3 regions of the Streptomyces sp. NPDC048415 genome follow, and region 3 is predicted to be linked to each of the others. Evidence: riboswitches for the same ligand, from Rfam matches in the RefSeq annotation. Region 3 holds a riboswitch; each other region holds the start of a gene.
The links. A riboswitch is a leader RNA that binds a small molecule or an ion and turns the genes downstream of it on or off. The one in region 3 is predicted to bind cyclic di-AMP.
Positions count from the first base shown of each region.

Region 1: it holds a riboswitch for cyclic di-AMP, as region 3 does, so the genes downstream of both, AB0D27_RS09230 (C40 family peptidase) here and AB0D27_RS13550 (transglycosylase family protein) in region 3, are expected to answer to the same signal.
Region 2: it holds a riboswitch for cyclic di-AMP, as region 3 does, so the genes downstream of both, AB0D27_RS04340 (LysM peptidoglycan-binding domain-containing M23 family metallopeptidase) here and AB0D27_RS13550 (transglycosylase family protein) in region 3, are expected to answer to the same signal.

Region 1 covers NZ_JBEZKJ010000008.1:157,308-160,988, reverse strand. Annotated here, with positions in the region: gene AB0D27_RS09240 (ATP-dependent Clp protease proteolytic subunit) at 56-691, shown strand; gene AB0D27_RS09235 (hypothetical protein) at 699-1,007, shown strand; cyclic di-AMP (ydaO/yuaA leader) riboswitch at 1,377-1,542, shown strand; gene AB0D27_RS09230 (C40 family peptidase) at 1,546-2,019, shown strand; gene AB0D27_RS09225 (DUF6328 family protein) at 2,096-2,686, shown strand; gene AB0D27_RS09220 (LysE family translocator) at 2,640-3,257, opposite strand; gene AB0D27_RS09215 (LysR family transcriptional regulator) at 3,368-3,681, shown strand, end outside.
Region 2 covers NZ_JBEZKJ010000003.1:265,529-269,209, reverse strand. Annotated here, with positions in the region: partial or broken gene AB0D27_RS04350 (DUF6250 domain-containing protein) at 122-352, opposite strand; gene AB0D27_RS04345 (hypothetical protein) at 340-756, opposite strand; gene AB0D27_RS04340 (LysM peptidoglycan-binding domain-containing M23 family metallopeptidase) at 949-1,872, opposite strand; cyclic di-AMP (ydaO/yuaA leader) riboswitch at 1,877-2,033, opposite strand; gene AB0D27_RS04335 (alpha-galactosidase) at 2,336-3,681, opposite strand, start outside.
Region 3 covers NZ_JBEZKJ010000015.1:96,348-100,028, reverse strand. Annotated here, with positions in the region: gene AB0D27_RS13560 (cytochrome P450) at 1-148, shown strand, start outside; gene AB0D27_RS13555 (transglycosylase family protein) at 324-1,319, shown strand; cyclic di-AMP (ydaO/yuaA leader) riboswitch at 1,503-1,680, shown strand; gene AB0D27_RS13550 (transglycosylase family protein) at 1,685-2,374, shown strand; gene eno (phosphopyruvate hydratase) at 2,676-3,681, shown strand, end outside.

The DNA of each region.
Region 1 (3,681 bases), on a different contig from region 3:
CTGTACATTTTTGACAGGAGGGTCCCCCAGGAGTCCCCCAGAGGAGGCGCGAGCCATGAACGACCCGTCCGCCCGCCATGTCCTGCCGGAGTTCACCGAACGCACCAGTGCGGGCCGGCGGACCCTGGATCCGTACTCGAAGCTGCTCGACGAGCGGATCGTGTTCCTCGGGACGCCGATCGACGACACCTCGGCGAACGATGTGATGGCACAGTTCATGTACCTCGAGTACCTGGCCCCGGATCAGGACGTCTCGCTCTACATCAACTCCCCCGGCGGCTCGTTCAGCGCGATGACCGCGGTCTACGACACGATGCGGTTCGTCACCTGCGACGTGGAGACCGTCTGCCTGGGGCAGGCCGCGTCGGCCGCGGCCGTGCTGCTGGCCGGGGGCACGCCCGGCAAACGGTTCGCGCTGCCCGGCGCCCGCGTACTCATCCACCAGCCCTCACTTCCCGAGCCGGTCCAGGGCCAGGCGAGCGATCTGGTCATCCAGTCCGAGGAGTTGCTGCGCACCCGAAGGATGCTCGAGGAGATGCTCGTACGGCACACGGGACAGAGCCCGGAGCGGGTCGCCGCGGACATCGAGCGGGACAAGATCCTGGACGCGCCGGCGGCGGTGGCGTACGGCCTCGTCGACCGGATCATCCCGAGCCGCAAGGCCTCGCGCACCGCGCCCGGCGCGAGGTGATCGGCCGATGCTCCCACCCGAACTGCCTCCGCTGCCCGCGCTGACACGCGCGGAGGCCGAGTTGATCGACCGTTATCTCGACGTGGTCGATCTGCTCGGCCGCATCAACCCGGCCCGCCCGGGAGACACCTACCGGGGCCTGAGGGCCGCTCAGGCACTGGTCGGCAAGGCCACCGCGCTGCGGGACGCCCTCACGCTGATGCATCAGCGCGGCGAGAGCGAGGTGCATGCCCCGACTCTGGCCCAGGCCCTGCGGGTCCTCGACGGCGAGCGGCGGGCGGCCCGGGTCACGGTGCCGCCGCACTCCGACAGTTGACGCACCCACACCCGGGCCGCCGCTCGCGCCGTGTCGGCGGAGCGTCCGGCCCGGGCTTCAAACGGACCAGATGGCGTACCCCCTGATGGAGTAGTCACGGGTCCTCTCAGGAGGGCGTAAGAGTTGCGCAACGCGCGTAGCGCAGAGGCGGAATGAAGCCTTCCGTCGCTGGTACGAGCGTGGTCGGCCACCCCAACACCCGGTCGAACAGAGGGGTGTCCACCCGAACGGGTGAGTGGTGAGTAACCCCACAAACCACCGATTCCATTCGGATTTTCTGACAGTTATGCGTGAAGATCCCTTCCGACGACAAGCCCCCGCCACAACGGCGGGGCGGTCCGGGCGGACGCCGAGTCCTGCCGCCGCCCGGATGACCGGTCGACAGATGTGCATCGGCAGGAGTGGAGGACCCAGCACTACGGGCCGCCGGAGAGCTTCCGGGCGGTCCTTGGGGTGAAGCCGCAGCACGCGGCCGGGCAACTTCGCCAGCCCGAATCCGACAGGTCATCCTTCACAGGCGGCTGACGAAGGGTTGCGCATGACTGCGCTCAATCGTGTCCCGTCGCTGTGGACCCGGGCCGGTACGGCCTCGGCGCTCACCATCGCCGCTGTGGGCGGCAGCCTCGTGGTCCCTGGCGTCGCACCCGACGCCCAGGCGGCCACGCTCGCGACGAAGGCACTTCAGGTCGCGGCTTCCAAGAAAGGCTCCCCCTACAAGTGGGGCGCCACAGGACCACGCCGCTTCGACTGCTCCGGGTTCACGCTCTACTCGTTCAAGAAGGCGGGCAAGAAGCTGCCTCGTACGGCCGCGGCGCAGTACAACAAGACGCACCATGTCTCCGCTTCGCACCGCAAGGCCGGAGACCTCGTCTTCTTCCACTCGGGCCGGAACGTGTATCACGTCGGCATCTACGCCGGGAAGGGAAAGATATGGCACTCCCCGAAGACGGGGGAGGTCGTGAAGCTCGAGAGGATCTGGACGAGGAGCGTCTGGTACGGCCGGGTGAGCTGACCCGCTCTGAGGGCGGCGGCGCGGGCCGCCGCCCCCAGGGGCGTGAAACACGGGTCAGAGTGGTTACTCGTTCCCCATGGTCGACCAACGCCCCCGCACCACTCACGACGAGACGCCTCCCCGCAGCGAGACGCCTGGCCACAACCAGCCGCCCGGCCAGAACGAGAAGCCCGCTCGCAACGAGACGCCCCTCGAACGGGCGGACCGCAATTTCGCCGAGCTTCTCCAGGAACTGCGCGTCACCCAGACCGGGGTCCAGATCCTGTTCGCCTTCCTGCTGACCCTGGCCTTCACCCAGCGCTTCCCGTCCCTCGACACGGCGCAGCGCGCCACGTACGTCACCACGCTGCTGCTCGCCGTACTGGCCGCCGCCCTCTTCACGAGCCCCGCCGCCCTGCACCGGTCGCTGTTCCAGCAGAACGCCAAGCCCACCATCGTGCGGGTCTCCTCCCGCCTCGCCCACCTGGGTCTGTACGTGCTGATGCTGGCGTTCACCGGATCGGTGCTCCTCGTCGTGGACGTGACGCTGGGGCGCGGAGCCGGGATCGCCGCGGGCGCGGGCACGCTGGCCGTCTGTCTGTCCCTGTGGGGCGTGCTGCCCCGGCTGGTGCAGCGTGGCGTCAGAGCCTCACGGTCTCCAGGACGAGCACCACACCGAGAAGGGTGAGCGCGCCGCCGGTGACCGCCTCCACGGCCCGGGCGGCCCGAGGCCTGCGCAGCCACCGTCCGAGCCGGTCCACCAGCAGCGCGACCGCCGGGAACCACACCAGGGCGAGGACGACCACGATCAGCGCCAGCAGCAGGGTGCGGGGCATCGCGGGACTGCCCGCGGGCACGAACTGCGGCAGCAGGCTGAGGAAGGTGATCGGCGCCTTCGGGTTGAGCGCGTTGGTGACGAAGCCCTGCCGCAGCGGCCGCCCGCCGGACGTCGTCTCCTCTGGCTCCGCCTCCCGCAGCCGTCCCAGCGAGCGCAGGGTGCGCACCCCCAGGTACAGCACGTAGGCGCCGCCGAGGAGCTGGAGCGCCCGGAACAGCGCGGGCACGGCGGTGAGGACCGCGGCGACCCCGGCGACGGCCAGCGCCGTGTGCACCAGCAGTCCGCCCGCGACCCCGAGCGCACACGCGACTCCGGCCCGGCGCGAGACGAGAGCGTTGCGTACGACGACGGTGAAGTCGGCGCCCGGCATGGCGACCATGCCGGCGGCGACCACGGTGAAGGCGGCGAGCTGTATGTCCATGAGCACCAGACTGCCCGCGCCGGGCCTATAGGACATATATCGACTATCCTGGGTCTGCCTTAAGCAATCGTTTATACCAGGCGTCCTGCCACCGGCCCAGGAGAGACCAGATGTACGACCCGACACGGCTCGCGGCGCTGGTGGCGGTCGCCGAGGCGGGGTCGATCACCCGGGCCGCGGAGCGCCTCGGCTTTACCCCGCCCGCGCTCTCCCAGCAGTTGGCGAAGCTGGAGCGGGAGGCGGGAGCGACCCTGCTGGTGCGGTCCCATCGGGGGGCGCGGCTGACGGGCGCGGGCGAGCTGCTGGTGACGCGGGCTCGCCGGGTCCTCGCCGAGATGGAGCGCGCCCGGCACGAACTGGCGCTCCTGGCGGGATTGTCGGGCGGCACTCTGCGGCTCGGCACCTTCCAGACGGCGGGCATCCA
Region 2 (3,681 bases), on a different contig from region 3:
GTCTGCCACATCGGGTCATGATTCACCTTTCGATGTGAGCTACGCGACCGTAAGGAAGGGTTGACGGTTGGTGAGATAAGCCACTCGTCAAGTATTGACCAATCTTGGAATACGCCTCGGATCAGGGGCGTTGATGCAGCCGCCACACACGGAAGTCACTGATCCGGAAATGGCTCCAGGTGGTGCGGAACGCGAAGTGCCCGCTGGTGTAGGGCTCCACGTCGGTGTAGTGGAAGACCAGCCACCCGTTGTTCCACCATTGCACGAGGGAGCCGTCCGAGACGATCCGGACCTGGTTGGGCTCGTTCGCGACGAGCAGCGGCTCGGTGTAGTCGTAGATCAGCGGCCGAACGCGGCGTCGGTGTCGTACCAGGGGAAGTGGGACACGATGCCCAGATCGGACTGCTGGATGGCGAAGCCCTCCGGGCCCGGCCTGTCGGGGTCGAGGTCGGCGATGTCGAACCGGTCACCGTGAATAGCCCCGTCGACGACGTAGCGCAGGGTGCCGTCGCTGTTCACGACGTAGTTGCCATCGGCGATCTCGTCGCTGCCGCCCTGGTCCACGTCGACGGTACGGATCTGGTGGAAGCTGGTGGCGCCGCTGCCCGAGGGGGCAACGTACTTCCAGCGCCGGGTCAGATCCGTCCCGTTGAAGTCCCACGTCTGGAAGAGGACGCGGAAGACTCCGCGCCCGGCTCCGACGCGGGTGACCAACTTCATGACGAGGCTGGGGTGTTCGCCGTCGAGGTAGGCGATGCCGGAGGGGCCGTCGGCGACGAAGTCGTCGGGGACCGGCTGCCGGGTGCGCTCGGTGCCCGTCTCGCCGTCGATCGCCGAGATGAACTAGCGCTGATCATGAACCGCTCACGGAACACCGAAGGCCGGACCCCGGGGATCGTGGGGTCCGGCCTTTGGAGGCGGTCCTGCCGTCAGGAGCAGGGAGCGGCGTCAGACGACGGCGACGCCGTGCGAGCGCAGGTACCCGACCGGGTCCACGTCCGAGCCGTAGTTCGGCGTGGTGCGGATCTCGAAGTGCAGGTGCGGTCCGGTGACATTGCCGGTCGCGCCCGAGAGGCCGACCTGCTGGCCCGCGGTCACGGTCTGGCCCGCCGAGACGGAGAGCGCGGACATGTGGGCGTACTGCGAGTACTGGCCGTCGGCGTGCTGGATGACGACCTGGTTGCCGTACGCGCCGCCCCAGCCCGCGGAGACGACGGTGCCGGGGGCAATGGCCTTGATGGTGGTGCCGGTCGGGACCACGAAGTCCACACCGGTGTGGTAACCGCTGGACCACATGCTGCCCGCCACCTTGTAGCCGGTGCCGATCGTCGCACCCTCGACCGGCAGGGTGTAACCGGAACTGGTGGCGATGGAGGCGGGCTTGGCCGTGGCGGTCTTGGTGGTCTTCGCGGCCGAGGTCGTCGTCTTGGTGGACGACTGGGTGGCGCCGGCGGCCGCGGCCTTCTTGCCGATCGTCAGCTTCAGGCCGGGGTGGATCAGCGACGGGTCGCTGCCGATGGCCGAGCGGTTGTCGGAGTAGAGCTTCTTCCAGCCGCCGCTGACGTTCTGCTCGTCGGCGATCTTGGAGAGATAGTCGCCGGCCCTCACCGCGTAGGTCTTCGTCGCGGCCACCTTCTTCGCGGCGGTGGGAGCGGCGGTCGCGGTCTTCTCGACCTTCTGCGCGACGGCCTTCTGCGCGACGGCCTTCTGCGCGACGGCCTTCTGCGCGACAGCGGCGGTCGGAGTCGCGGCATGGGCGCCGGCGGCCCCCATCAGAGGCAGCGCGAGCGCGGCGCCACCGGTTCCGGCCACGGCGATCGAGCGGGTGAAACGCTGGGACTTGGGACGGCGGTGCTTACCCTTCGCGGGCATGACGAGTTCCTCTCCGGCGCCTGCGAGGTGAGCTGTCGGGTGCGGGCTGGAGATGCCCGGCCGTGCGCATGCGCGGCTGTACCCCTAGCCGTTCCGGAGACCGGAACAGGCATGGAACCTGTGGGTCCCCCGCTCCTGCCGTGTGCGGGTGAGTGTGCGGATTCCGGGCGGCGGCAGGATTGGGCGTCCGTCCGGATTGGGGCAGAACGTAAGCGAGATGAGAGCGCTTCGACAACCATGGGCGATTTCTATGCACGTGCCGTTCTTGATCCATGCCGGAATTCCGGTCACCCTCCGTGCATGGACGATCTTTTCCGTTCCTCAACCCGCCTTTGAATTCGGGCTGATTGTGAAATGGACGCCGCAACGCATCGTCACGAATATGACGCTCCTCACGCACCTCACCCCACGGTGCTTTATTCCAGGGTTAGTTGGAATGAAGACGCCAATTCGGACAGAACAGTCAGATGCGACGCAGTCGGATAACCGTCGCATCGAGGTCGCCGCGAAGCCTCGTCCGCACCCCGTGATGCAGCAGCACCGCCCCTCGGTACACTTCGCCCGTTTCGCGGCACTCATACGCTTGTGTCGGGTCGAGTCCGCGCAACCGGAGTGCGGCGACGGGCTCACCGTGGTGCTGGGCCTGGAGCCAGGCGAGCACGACGGTCTCGTCGCCGTGGACGTACTGCACCGCGCTCAGCCCGCCCTCCGGGGGCCGCAGCCGATAGAGGTCGCCGCGCTGCACGACGGGCCGGATGTCTTTGTAGAGCTCCACCCACTCCCGCGCCTCGTCGAGTTCCTGCTCGCTCCACTTGGTGAGGTCTCCGCCGACACCGAGCACCCCGGCCATGGCGCTCACGAAGCGGAAGCGCAGCGAGCTGGCGCGCCCGTTGAGCTGCGTATTCGGGCTGTCCGTGACCCACGCGGCCATGATCCGGGCCGGGTGGACCTGGCTGAAGCCGTACTGGATGGCGAGCCGGTCGAGCGGGTCGGTGTTGTCGGAGGTCCACACCTGGTCCGTGCGCGCCATGATGCCCAGGTCGATACGGCCACCGCCGCCCGAGCAGGACTCGAAGGCGACGCCCGGGTGGGCGGCCCGCAGCCGGTCGAGGAGTGCGTACAGGGCCTGTACGTGCTCGACCCACAGCTTCTGCGGGTAGCGCTCGGCCGGCCAACCCGCGTCGGTGAAGCAGCGGTTGAAATCCCATTTCACATAGTCGATCGGGGCGCTGGAGAGCAGGCCGTCGAGCTGCCCCCAGAGATACTCCTGGACGTCCGGGCGCGCGAGGTTCAGTACAAGCTGATTGCGGTATTCCGTCCTGGTTCGACCCGGCTGGAACTGCACCCAGTCGGGGTGCGTGCGATACAGCTCGCTGTCCGGATTGACCATTTCCGGCTCGACCCAGATCCCGAACCGCATACCGAGCCCGTGCACATGGTCGGCGAGCGGCTTGAGTCCCGCGGGGAAGCGGTCGGGGTTGGGCGTCCAGTCGCCGAGGCCGGCCCGGTCGCTGGTGCGCGCCCCGAACCAGCCGTCGTCGACCACGAACAACTCGACCCCCATCGCGGCGGCCCGCCGCGCGAGCGCCTGCTGCTGCTCCTCGGAGATGTCGAAGGTGGTGGCCTCCCAGGAGTTGAACAGCACCGGCCGGTCCTGGCCGGCGTCGGGGATGACATACGCCCGCTGGTACGCGTGCCAGGCCCGGCTCGCCCCGCCGAAGCCGCCGTCGCTCCACAGCCCGGCGAAGACGGGGGTCGTGAACGACTCCCCCGGCTCCAGTCGCAGCAGTCCCGAGTCGTCGTACCCGG
Region 3 (3,681 bases):
CCTGGAGGGGCAGACCGCCCTCGCCACCCTCCTCACCCGCCTCCCCGATCTCCAACTCGCGGGAGATTCTGCCGATTTGCGCTGGCGTGGCGGGCTCATTATGCGGGGGTTGCGCACGCTTCCCGTGGAGTTCGCACCCGGGCGGTAGGCAGGGCGGGAAACCGCCTCTCACCAGGGAAAAAGTGACGGTCCCTCAACTCTGTGATCTTCACGTGATCTGCGCTGCATCGACTTGTGACAAGCGTTCGAGTGCGGATACGTTCACCCATCAACGCGGCCCATCTGCCGCTGTAGTCACCTGCTGTCACGCGAAAGGCTTCCGCATGCGCTCCGGGAACGGCCGTCATCGTCGCCCCCGTCAGGCCCCGGCCCTCATCGTCGCCGCAGGAGTGACCGGATCGGCCATCGCGATCCCGTTGCTCGGCGCCACCAGTGCGAGCGCGGCCGACGGCACCACGTGGGACCGGGTCGCGGAGTGCGAGAGCGGCGGCGCGTGGAGCACCAATGACGGCAACGGGTACTTCGGCGGCCTGCAGTTGACCCAGGACGACTGGGAGGCGCACGGCGGTCTCGCGTACGCCTCGAGGCCCGATCAGGCCAGCCGCTCGCAGCAGATAGCCGTCGCCGAGAAGCTCCTCGATGCCAAGGGTCTCGCCGCCTGGCCCACCTGTGGGCCGCTCTCCGGGCTCAGCAAGAACTCGGGCGAGGTCGAGGTCGACACGGGGGTGGCGAACGACTCGTCGAGCACGTCCGGCTCGTCGGACTCCTCGGGCTCGTCAAGTTCCTCCGACTCGCCGAGTTCGTCTCTTTCATCCGGTTCGTCCGACTCGTCGTCCGACTCCTCTTCCTCGTCCGGCTCCTCCTCGGACGCGACCGGGAACTCGACGAAGTCCGACACGTCTTCCGGTACCTCACAGGGTTCCGACAGCTCGGACGCGAAAACCGCCACGAATGGCGAATCGGACAACTCCACGCAGAACGGCGACTCTTCGGGTGCGTCCGAGTCCGGGACGACCGGCGCGGGCCGTCACCGTGGCGGCAGCGCCGACGAGGGCACGGCGGAGGGTGTGACCGACGGTCGTACGGACAGCGCTTCCGGGCGGCACGCCTCGCGCGGCTCGAGCGCCTCGCGTGACGCCGCCGACGGCTCGTACACCGTGCGCACCGGTGACAGTCTCTGGACGATCGCCGACGACCTTGACCTCAAGGGTGGATGGGCCGAGCTGTACGCCGGGAACAAGGAGACGGTCGGTGCCGATCCCGACCTCATCATCCCCGGTCAGAGTCTTGCAGTTGGTGCTGAAACGGACGAAAAGTAGCGGGAGTTCGCGTCCTGGTTCGCCGTGTAATGTCCGGTTTGGCGCGAGTGAGAGATGGGTCTCAGAAGCCCTGATCGTCTTTGGAATTCCGCCGATCGCATGTCTACGGTCGTGATCGCTCGCCACCGCGGGCCCCGACGGTCGCAACGCCGAATCCTGCCAGCGGCCGTACGGGAACAGTCGTCGCGTCAAGCGCCGTAGGCAGGAGCGGGGGACCCAAGGTAAGCGCCGCGCCCGGGAGTTGACCGGGAGCGGCTTGGGGTGAAGACGTGCGCCAGAGGCCGAAGGGCCGAGGCGCGCGGCCGGGCACTCACCCGCCCGAACCCGACAGCTCACCTCGCAGGCGTCGGTGAGGGGATCTCTCCATGCTGTTTTCCAGCAAGGGCAAGCACCGCCGTCCTTCCAAGGCCACCCGTGTCGCCACGCTCGCCGGTGTCACCGGTGTCGCCATCGCCGCCCCGCTGATGGCGGCCGGCAACGCCTCCGCCGCCACCTCCTCCGAGTGGGACGCGGTCGCCCAGTGCGAGTCCGGTGGCAACTGGTCCATCAACACTGGCAACGGCTACTACGGCGGCCTGCAGTTCTCGTCCTCCACCTGGGCCGCGTACGGCGGCACCGCCTACGCCTCCACCGCCAACCAGGCCTCCAAGTCGGAGCAGATCACCATCGGCGAGAAGGTCCTCGCCGCGCAGGGCAAGGGTGCCTGGCCGACCTGCGGCACGGGCCTGTCGAGCGCCGCGTACAGCGGTGGCACGTCCACGCCCTCCAGCTCCTCCTCGTCGAGCGGCTCGCAGAGCACCACCACCCGGACGACGGAGCAGCCCGCCTCCCGTTCCACCGAGCGCCCGGTCGCCAAGAAGACCGTCACCACCCCGACCGGCAAGAAGGTCAAGAAGGGTGACGGCGAGTACAAGGTCGTCAAGGGTGACACCCTCAGCTCGATCGCCGAGAAGAAGAACGTCAAGGGCGGCTGGCAGAAGCTGTTCAAGCTGAACAAGGACATCGTCGACGACGCCGACTTCATCTACCCCGGTCAGCAGCTGCACCTCAGCTGAATGACAGCCCTCTCGTAGAAGGGGTCTCCATGGTGGAGACCCCGGTGAGGGCCCCCGTCCCCACGGGCTCCCCGCTCCGGTGCGTGTTCCCCCGTACGCACCGGAGCGGGGCTTTTTCCTGTCGGGCCGGCGCGGGGCGGGTTTCATGTACGGGGCAGGTTTTTGTTCCGTTCGGAAACAATTTACTCTCGGTTCTGCCCAAGGGGTGGTCGACCGGCTGGCCGATCCCTCCGAGGCGGTTAGGCTCATCTCGCAGAGCCCGCGAAAAGCTCTGCGTACCCGCGTCACATCCCAGAAGGAGATGCTCGTGCCGTCCATCGACGTCGTCGTAGCCCGGGAAATCCTGGACTCCCGAGGCAACCCCACGGTCGAGGTCGAGGTCGGCCTCGACGACGGCAGCACGGGTCGTGCCGCCGTCCCGTCCGGCGCTTCCACCGGCGCCTTCGAGGCCATCGAGCTCCGCGACGGGGACCCCAACCGCTACCAGGGCAAGGGTGTCGAGAAGGCCGTCCTCGCCGTCATTGAGCAGATCGGCCCGGAGCTCGTCGGCTACGACGCCACCGAGCAGCGCCTGATCGACCAGGCGATGTTCGACCTGGACGCCACCGACAACAAGGGCTCGCTCGGCGCCAACGCCATCCTCGGCGTCTCGCTCGCCGTCGCGCACGCCGCCTCCGAGGCCAGCGACCTCCCGCTCTTCCGCTACCTGGGCGGCCCGAACGCGCACCTGCTGCCCGTTCCGATGATGAACATCCTGAACGGCGGGTCGCACGCCGACTCGAACGTGGACATCCAGGAGTTCATGATCGCCCCGATCGGCGCGGAGTCCTTCTCCGAGGCGCTGCGCTGGGGCGCCGAGGTCTACCACACCCTCAAGAAGGTGCTGAAGACCAAGGGCCTGTCCACCGGTCTCGGTGACGAGGGCGGCTTCGCCCCGAACCTGGAGTCCAACCGCGCCGCGCTCGACCTAATCCTCGAGGCCATCAAGCAGGCCGGTTACGTCCCCGGCGAGCAGATCGCGCTCGCGCTCGACGTCGCCGCGTCGGAGTTCTACAAGGACGGCAGCTACGAGTTCGAGGGCAAGTCCCGCTCGGCCGCCGAGATGACGGAGTACTACGAGGAGCTCGTCTCCGCGTACCCGCTCGTCTCCATCGAGGACCCGCTGTACGAGGACGACTGGGCCGGCTGGAACGTCATCACCGAGAAGCTGGGCGACAAGGTCCAGATCGTCGGCGACGACCTCTTCGTCACCAACCCCGAGCGCCTCGCCCGCGGCATCGAGGAGGGCTCCGCGAACGCCCTGCTCG